Linked DNA regions of Exiguobacterium sibiricum 7-3. The protein of the gene in region 1 interacts with the protein of each later gene in a pairwise test. Links are inferred from orthologs where the notes say so. Each region holds a gene or a part of one and is shown in the gene's direction. Other genes may lie near its edges.

What was found. Proteins that work in one complex are often made in the same cells at the same time.
Region 2: the proteins of dprA (region 1) and recA interact in binary tests that used the Bacillus subtilis proteins (3 or more experiments, as listed by UniProt). The link is inferred for Exiguobacterium sibiricum 7-3 from one-to-one orthologs.

Annotation. Positions count from the first base shown.
Region 1 is NZ_KK211190.1:1,164,965-1,170,818, forward strand. What follows is about bases 1,105-4,010. They hold dprA (DNA-processing protein DprA), read left to right. Parts: upstream 1,105-2,096; coding sequence 2,097-2,924; downstream 2,925-4,010. Other genes in these bases: sucD (succinate--CoA ligase subunit alpha), read left to right, coding at 1,118-2,032; topA (type I DNA topoisomerase), read left to right, coding at 2,972-4,010. In the rest of the region: sucC (ADP-forming succinate--CoA ligase subunit beta), read left to right, coding at 1-1,104; more of topA, read left to right, coding at 4,011-5,068; FADH(2)-oxidizing methylenetetrahydrofolate--tRNA-(uracil(54)-C(5))-methyltransferase TrmFO, read left to right, coding at 5,072-5,854. UniProt on the Bacillus subtilis protein: Protein that helps load RecA onto ssDNA during transformation. Binds cooperatively to circular ssDNA, is able to bridge different segments of DNA. Favors the loading of RecA onto SsbA- or SsbB-coated ssDNA and formation of RecA-DNA filaments.
Region 2 is NZ_KK211190.1:1,986,310-1,989,452, reverse strand. What follows is about bases 295-3,143. They hold recA (recombinase RecA), read left to right. Parts: upstream 295-1,121; coding sequence 1,122-2,165; downstream 2,166-3,143. Other genes in these bases: rny (ribonuclease Y), read left to right, coding at 2,359-3,143; P402_RS0111350 (competence/damage-inducible protein A), read left to right, coding at 295-1,020. Also shown: more of P402_RS0111350, read left to right, coding at 1-294. UniProt on the Bacillus subtilis protein: Multifunctional protein involved in homologous recombination, DNA repair and competence.

The DNA of each region.
Region 1 (5,854 bases):
CCGAACGGAATTGCAGCATTTACAGTTGAAGAAGCAGTCGATGCAGCAGAACAATTGTCAGGTCCGATCAAAGTCGTAAAAGCACAGATTCACGCAGGGGGTCGCGGTAAAGCCGGTGGTGTTAAATTGGCTAAATCGCAAGAAGAAGTGAAAGAATTCGCGACAGAGTTACTCGGCAAAACACTCGTCACGCATCAGACAGGTCCAGAAGGTAAAGTCATCCAACGTCTTCTTGTTGAAGAAGGTTGTGCGATTGACAAAGAGTATTATCTCGGGATCGTCCTCGACCGTGTAACAGGTCGTGTCGTCATCATGGGTTCAAGTGAAGGCGGAATGGATATTGAGGAAGTAGCAGAAGCAACTCCGGAAAAAATCATCAAAGAAGTAGTGGATCCGGCAGTTGGTTTACAAGCCTTCCAAGCACGGAAACTGGCGTTTGCAATGGGTGTTCCGGTTAAACTTGTCAACAAGTTCGTCGGTATGGTCACGAAATTGTATACATTCTTCGTCGATAAGGATTGTTCAATTGCTGAAATCAATCCACTCGTCACAACAAAAGACGGTGATGTCTTGGCACTTGATGCAAAACTCAACTTTGATTCAAACGCGTTATACCGTCATGCTGATGTCGTCGCACTCCGTGACGAATCAGAAGAAGATCCACGTGAAGTGGAAGCTTCTAAAAATGACTTAAACTATATCGCACTCGACGGAAACATCGGATGTCTCGTCAACGGTGCAGGTCTCGCGATGGCGACGATGGATATCATCAAGCATTTCAGCGGCGATCCAGCAAACTTCCTTGATGTCGGTGGCGGTGCGACAAAAGAAAAAGTAACAGAAGCCTTTAAATTGATTTTGTCGGATGAGAACGTCAAAGGAATTTTCGTTAACATCTTTGGTGGAATCATGAAGTGTGACGTCATTGCAGAAGGTATCGTTGCCGCAACAAAAGAAGTTGGCTTAGAATTGCCACTCGTCGTTCGTCTCGAAGGAACAAACGTCGATGCCGGGAAACAAATTCTCAAAGATTCAGGTCTAGCGATTACAGCAGCTACATCAATGGCAGACGGCGCAGAAAAAATTGCTGCGCTCGTGAAGTAAGGGGGAGCTAAGGATGAGTATTTGGGTAAATGAATCAACAAAAGTCATCATTCAAGGAATTACAGGGAATCAAGGAATGTTCCACGGCGAACAGATGATTGATTACGGAACGAACCTCGTCGGTGGCGTGACACCAGGTAAAGGTGGAACGGAAGTACTAGGAGTGCCGGTCTTCGATACAGTCGCTCAAGCAGTCGAAAAGACAGCTGCCAATGCTTCAATCATCTATGTACCGCCTGCATTTGCGGCCGATGCCATCATGGAAGCAGCGGATGCGAACATCGCCTTGATCATTTGTATCACGGAAGGGATTCCGGTTCTTGATATGGTTAAAGTAAAACGTTATCTGGACGGAAAACCAGTCCGTCTGATCGGACCGAACTGTCCGGGTGTCATTACGCCAGGCGTTGCGAAACTCGGGATCATGCCAGGATACATTCATACACCAGGTCACGTCGGAATCGTCTCACGTTCTGGAACATTGACGTATGAAGCCGTTCATCAATTGACGACAGCAGGAATTGGTCAATCAACAGCAGTCGGAATTGGTGGCGATCCGGTCAACGGAACAGATTTCATTGATACGCTCAAAGCGTTTAATGAAGATCCGGAAACAAAAGCCGTCATCATGCTGGGTGAAATCGGTGGAACGGCAGAAGAAGAAGCGGCGGAGTGGGTCAAAGCCAACATGACGAAGCCGGTCATCGGATTCATCGGTGGGCAAACAGCACCTGAAGGCAAACGCATGGGTCATGCCGGTGCCATCATTTCAGGTGGTAAAGGAACTGCTGCAGAAAAAATCAAAACACTTCGTGCCAATGGGATCGAAGTAGCAGAAACACCAGCTATCATCGGTGAGACGTTGATTCGTGTCATCAAAGAAGCCGGTATCTACGACGAATGTGTCACAGGTTCAACTGTGAAGTAAACAAGATGTTAGCTGTCCTGATTGAATCAGGACGGCTTTCTTCTATATAAAAGGAGCGTAATGAATGGACAGAGAACTGTATGCACGTTTTGCGACTTGCCGGGTTCCGTATTCAATCGTTGTCTTGATCGAGCAGTACGGTCTTTTACCGGTAGAGGATTTACCCGTGTCAAGATCCATCAAAAACCGTTATCAGCGTGCCTTACAATTGGATCAAGTCCCAACGAACCTTCTTGTTCCGGGTGACCCGTTTTTTCCGATGTCGTTGCTTCAAATTCCTCAACCCGTCTACGGTCTTTTCTTCAGCGGTGATCCTTCCTTATTAAAACAGCCGATGATCAGTATCATCGGAAGTCGTCAACCCTCTCCTTCTCACTCAAAACGTTTATCTTTCTTACGTCCCTTTTTCGAGTCTCCATTCGTCACGGTGTCAGGTGGTGCCCTTGGTATTGATTCTCTTGTACATCGTCTTTCCCTTAAACATCATCAAGCGACGATTGCTGTGTTAGCGAGCGGTTTTGATTGTTTGTATCCCGCCCGGCATTCACAACTGTTTCAACGGATTGAGCAAGCAGGACTGCTTTTATCGGAGTATCCCGCTCCAACCCCAATCAAGAAGTATCAGTTTTTGGAACGAAACCGGATTATCTCCGGACTGGCGTCAGGATTGATTATCGTTGAGGCAACCCGGAAAAGCGGGACGATGAACACGGCAGGTCACGCGCTTGAACAGGGAAAAGACGTGTATTGTATCCCGGGTTGTCCGACAGAAAAACACTTTCAAGGGACAAATCAACTGATTGCGGAAGGGGCGATTCCACTCTTGAATCCGGAAGAAGTTTCAAAAAGTATCTTGATGAACGTTGACAAATGGGAATCGAGACTACTATGATAAGTGAGATTAAAATACGAGTACGCCTCTAATAGGGAGCGATTGTAATGGCAAAATATTTAGTAATTGTCGAATCACCTGCAAAGGCAAAAACCATCAAACGTTATCTCGGTTCAAACTATACCGTGAAAGCTTCGATGGGACATGTCATCGACTTACCGAAAAGTCAAATGGGTGTTGACGTAGAACATGACTATGAACCAAAGTATATTACGATTCGTGGTAAAGGCCCGGTTTTAAAAGAGTTAAAAACGGCCGCTAAAAAAGCACAAAAAATCTATCTTGCAGCTGACCCGGACCGTGAAGGGGAAGCAATCGCTTGGCACTTAGCGAAAGCCCTCGGTGTCGATGAATCGACAGAATGTCGGGTCGTCTTTAATGAAATCACGAAAGACGCCATCAAAGATTCGTTCAAGAGACCCCGCAAGATCAACTACGATCTTGTCGATGCACAACAGGCGCGGCGTATCTTGGACCGTCTCGTCGGTTACAGTATGAGTCCGTTACTTTGGAAGAAAATTAAAAAAGGCTTGTCAGCAGGACGTGTTCAATCGGTTGCTGTGAAGATGATCATTGATCGCGAACAGGAAATCAATGCCTTTTTACCGGAAGAATATTGGACGATCAAACTGGAGCTGGACGCAAATGGTGAAAAGCTCGAAGCCAACTTCTACGGAATTGACGGAAAGAAACGCGAACTGCACTCAGAAGAAGAAGTCAATGAAGTATTGGCCAAACTTTCAGAGTCCTTCACGGTCGATACCGTTACGAAAAAAGAACGCCGCCGGAATCCGGCCTTGCCGTTTACGACGAGTTCGCTTCAACAGGAAGCAGCCCGCAAGCTGAACTTCCGTGCGAAAAAAACGATGATGATTGCCCAGCAGTTATATGAAGGAATCGAGCTCGGAAAAGAAGGAACGGTCGGTTTGATTACGTACATGCGGACCGATTCAACCCGGACATCTGAAACCGCCAACATTGAAGCACAAGGGTTCATTGAAAATGCGTACGGAAAAGAATATATCGCTGTTGAAAAACGGAAAGAGAAAAAAGCAGCAAATTCGCAAGATGCCCACGAAGCGGTTCGTCCGACATCGACGATGCGTGACCCACAACTCGTCAAATCGTATTTATCCCGCGATCAGTTCCGATTATACAAATTAATTTGGGAACGGTTTGTTGCGAGCCAAATGGCTCCGGCTGTTCTGGATACAGTAAAAGTCGACTTAATTTCAAATGATGTCATGTTCCGGGCAAACGGTTCGACGGTTAAATTTGCCGGATTCATGAAAGTCTATATTGAAGATACAGACGATGAGACAGTAACGGACGTCAAGGACGGTTTGTTACCGCCGCTTGAAGACGGTGAAGTCTTGGAGCAGGAAATGATTGAGCCGAAACAACACTTTACGCAACCACCACCGCGGTATACCGAGGCACGCCTCGTCCGGGCGATGGAAGAACTCGGGATTGGTCGTCCTTCGACGTATGCGCCGACACTCGATACGATCCAAAAACGCGGTTACGTGACGCTCGAAGAGAAAAAATTCCTGCCGACCGAACTCGGGGAACTGGTCATCGATATGATCAGTGATTATTTCCAAGAATTCATCACCGTTCAATTTACGGCGGATATGGAAGCGTTGCTCGATGCAATCGAAAAAGGGGACATGCAGTGGACGGAAGTCGTCGATCCGATTTATAAATCGTTCGAAAAGCGTCTGACACGTGCAGAAGCCGAAATCGAAAAAATCGAAATCAAAGACGAACCGGCCGGAGAAGATTGTGAAGTCTGCGGACACGCGATGGTCATCAAGATGGGCCGTTATGGAAAATTCATGGCGTGCTCAAACTTCCCGGAATGTCGGAACACGAAGCCGATTCAAGTTGAGATTGGTGTTAAATGTCCGACGTGTGGAACAGGTGAGATCGTGGAACGCCGGAGTAAAAAAGGACGCTTATTCTACGGCTGTTCGAATTATCCGGAATGTGAATTCGTCTCATGGGATAAACCGGTGGAAGAACCATGTCCGGTTTGTAGCAGTATGATGGTACAAAAGAAAATCAAGAACGGTGTGAAAGTAGAATGTACGTCTTGCGGACATCATGAAACACGCATCGATCAGGAGCAAGAGGAGGAATGACCGATGAAACGGGTAACCGTAATCGGCGCCGGTCTCGCAGGTTCTGAAGCAGCATGGCAACTTGCGAAACGCGGTATACAAGTAGATTTATATGAAATGCGACCAGTCAAGCAGACACCTGCTCACCATACCGATCAATTTGCAGAGCTCGTTTGCTCGAACTCACTTCGGGCGAATCAACTGACAAATGCAGTCGGTGTATTAAAAGAAGAAATGCGACAACTCGACTCACTGATCCTCAAGGCTGCCGATCTTGCGAGTGTGCCGGCAGGTGGTGCGCTTGCTGTCGATCGACATGACTTTGCCGGATACGTGACGGAAACGTTAAAAAATCATCCGAACGTCACGGTCCATCATGAGGAACTTGAAGCGATTCCAGATGGTCCCACCATCGTCGCTACAGGTCCTTTGACAAGTGCCGCTTTGTCCGAATCTCTCAAGCAGTTCACCGGAGAAGATTACCTGTATTTCTTTGACGCTGCCGCACCGATTCTTGACGGTGATACGATTGACCGCGATAAAGTGTATTTAAAGTCACGTTATGATAAAGGAGAAGCGGCTTACTTGAACTGTCCGATGACAGAAGAAGAGTTTACGCATTTCCACAATGAGTTGATTCAAGCGGAAGTCGTTCCGTTAAAAGAATTCGAGAAGGAAATCTACTTCGAAGGATGCATGCCATTTGAAGTATTAGCGTCACGCGGACCGAAGACACTTTTATTCGGACCGATGAAGCCAGTTGGTCTTGAAGATCCGAAAACGGGTGAACGTCCGTATGCCGTCGTT
Region 2 (3,143 bases), 820 kb from region 1 along the record:
TTGACGAAAGAGGTCGTGGCGGAACTGCTCGGACGGACGCTTCATGTGGATCAACCGGCCTACGACCGGATTGAGGCATTTTTAAAAACGCGGGGACGCACGATGACGGAGAACGAAAAAAAACAGGCCCTTGTCATCGATCAAGCCGATGTGCTAACGAATCAAGCGGGGCTTGCACCAGGGATGTCCGTTCATACAGCAGATCATCAGTATATTCTGTTGCCGGGTGTTCCACGGGAAATGAAGCGGATCATTGCAGACCATTTCGACCACTTGTTAGGCAAGGAAACGATTAAATCCAGAACATTACGTTTCTTCGGCATCGGAGAGTCGGCATTAAACGACCGATTGGCAGAGCTCATCCGGACAGCCCGCAATCCTTCCGTCGCCCCGTACGCCGAATTGGCGGAAGTCCGCCTCCGTCTGACTGCGAAGGCGCTTGATGAACAAGTCGCCCTCGACATGCTCGATGCGCTTGAGCAGCAAGTGCTTGCCGAAGTCGGAAGCCATTTTTACGGCTACGGAGAAACGAGTTTACCTGAAGTCGTTCTGAATCGGTGCCGGGAAGCCGGCTTGACCTTGTCAGCAGCGGAGTCGTTAACTGGTGGTGCTTTTGCGAGCGGCTTGACCGACATTCAAGGAGCAAGTGACGTCTTCCGGGGCAGCGCCGTCGTGTATGCGGATAACGCGAAAGTGAACGTCCTCGGGGTGCCGCAGACATTGCTTGATGAACAGACGGCAGTCAGCCGGGACGTTGCCGTTGCGATGGCGGAAGGGGCACGCAAACTCTATCAGACGGATCTTGCCATCGCCCTGACCGGTGAAGCCGGACCGACAAGTAACAGTGGACGAACCGTCGGAACAGTCTATTGTGCGCTGGCACAAACAAGCGGTACACAAGTGCTTGAATTGACGTATCCGGCCTTCGACCGTGGTATGATTAGATTACGTTCCGTCAAGGATGCTTACTTCATGCTCCTCCAAAATATCAGCCCGACAGACGAAATGGGCAAAAGATGATTTCTTTCAACTATACGAATAAATGTTCGTAAAATGCTTGTTATTCGGTCTCAAAAGAAGTACAATAATCTCAGTAAGATAAATAAAAGGAGGCCTGCTACGTGAGTGATCGTAAAGCAGCACTTGAGATGGCATTACGCCAGATTGAGAAACAATTTGGTAAAGGTTCAATCATGAAACTAGGTGAAAGCCCAGATCAGAGAGTATCCGTAATCTCTTCTGGATCAATCACATTAGATATAGCGCTCGGTGCAGGTGGATATCCACGTGGACGGGTAATCGAAGTCTATGGTCCGGAATCTTCTGGTAAAACGACAGTTTCGCTTCATGCGATTGCTGAAGTTCAAAAACAAGGCGGACAGGCGGCATTCATTGATGCTGAGCACGCACTTGATCCGGCTTATGCTAGCAAACTGGGTGTCAACATCGATGAGTTACTGTTATCACAACCGGATACAGGAGAGCAGGCACTTGAAATCGCTGAAGCTTTAGTCCGTTCAGGAGCTGTCGATATCCTCGTTGTCGACTCAGTAGCGGCACTTGTCCCGAAAGCCGAGATTGAAGGCGAAATGGGTGACTCGCATATGGGTCTGCAAGCCCGTTTGATGAGTCAGGCGTTACGTAAATTGTCTGGTGCGACAAACAAATCAAAAACAATCGTCATCTTCATCAACCAGATTCGTGAAAAAATTGGTGTCATGTTCGGTAACCCGGAAACAACTCCAGGTGGACGTGCCTTGAAATTCTATTCATCAGTCCGTCTTGAAGTCCGTCGTGCAGAAGCATTGAAAAACGGTACAGATATCGTCGGAAACCGGACGAAACTGAAAGTCGTTAAAAATAAAATCGCTCCGCCGTTCAAACAAGCGGAAGTCGATATCATGTATGGACAAGGAATCTCGAAATTTGGTGAATTGATTGATCTTGGAACAGATCTCGATATCGTCCAAAAAAGTGGAGCTTGGTATTCATACAATTCCGAGCGTCTTGGTCAAGGACGTGAAAATGCGAAACAATACATGATTGAACATCCGGATGTTGCGGATGAGGTCGAACGGTTGATTCGTGAGCATCACGGTCTCGTTGACCGCAAAGATCCAGTTGATTTTGAAGAAGGTCAAGACGAAGATTTGTTTGCAGAATAAGCCGAGAGAGAGTGGAATCGATTCAGATTCTGCTCTTTTTTTGTTGAAAAGAGGAAAACATAGGAATTCTTTCCCGCCCGTTCGTTGACAATGAACGAGTGCTATCCTTACAATATAGATGTACGTTTTTTAGACAGCTTCGATGAATAACCGAAATGAACTAAGAAACACCTTGTAAAGGGGAGGTGAACCCATGGGTACAACAACTTGGATTGTCATACTTCTCCTCGCAATACTGATCGCATTCATCGTAGGCTACTTCTTGCGGAAATCGATTGCAGAAGCGAAGATTCAAGGCGCGGAAACAGAAGCGACGAAAATCGTGGAACGTGCACAAGTATCAGCGGAAGCAACGAAAAAAGAAGCATTGCTCGAAGCGAAAGATGAAGCTTTTAAACTTCGGACAGAAGTCGAAAAAGAGCTTCGTGAACGTCGTCAAGAGTTAACGAAACAAGAAGGACGATTGCTCCAAAAAGAAGAGACACTCGATCGCCGTGTTGATTCCATCGACCGTAAGGAAGAACAAATCAATACGCGGGATGCAGAGATCGCGAAACGGAAGCATCAAGCTGAAGAGTTAGAACGCAAAGTAGAGGACCTGTATGAACAGGGACGCCAAGAGCTCGTCCGTGTTGCGAATCTTTCGCAAGACGAGGCTAGAGCTATCATCATGGATGAGACGAAACAAGCTGCTATGCATGACGCAGCGATTCTTCAAAAAGAAATCGAACAAAAAGCAAAAGAAGAAGCAGACAAAAAAGCACGCAACATTCTTTCACTTGCGATTCAACGGTTCGCCGCGGAACATATCGCAGAGACGACGGTTTCTGTCGTCAACTTGCCGAATGACGAAATGAAAGGCCGTATCATCGGTCGTGAAGGTCGAAACATTCGGACGCTTGAAACGTTGACAGGTATCGATTTAATCATCGATGACACACCAGAAGCGGTTATCTTATCCGGGTTTGATCCGATTCG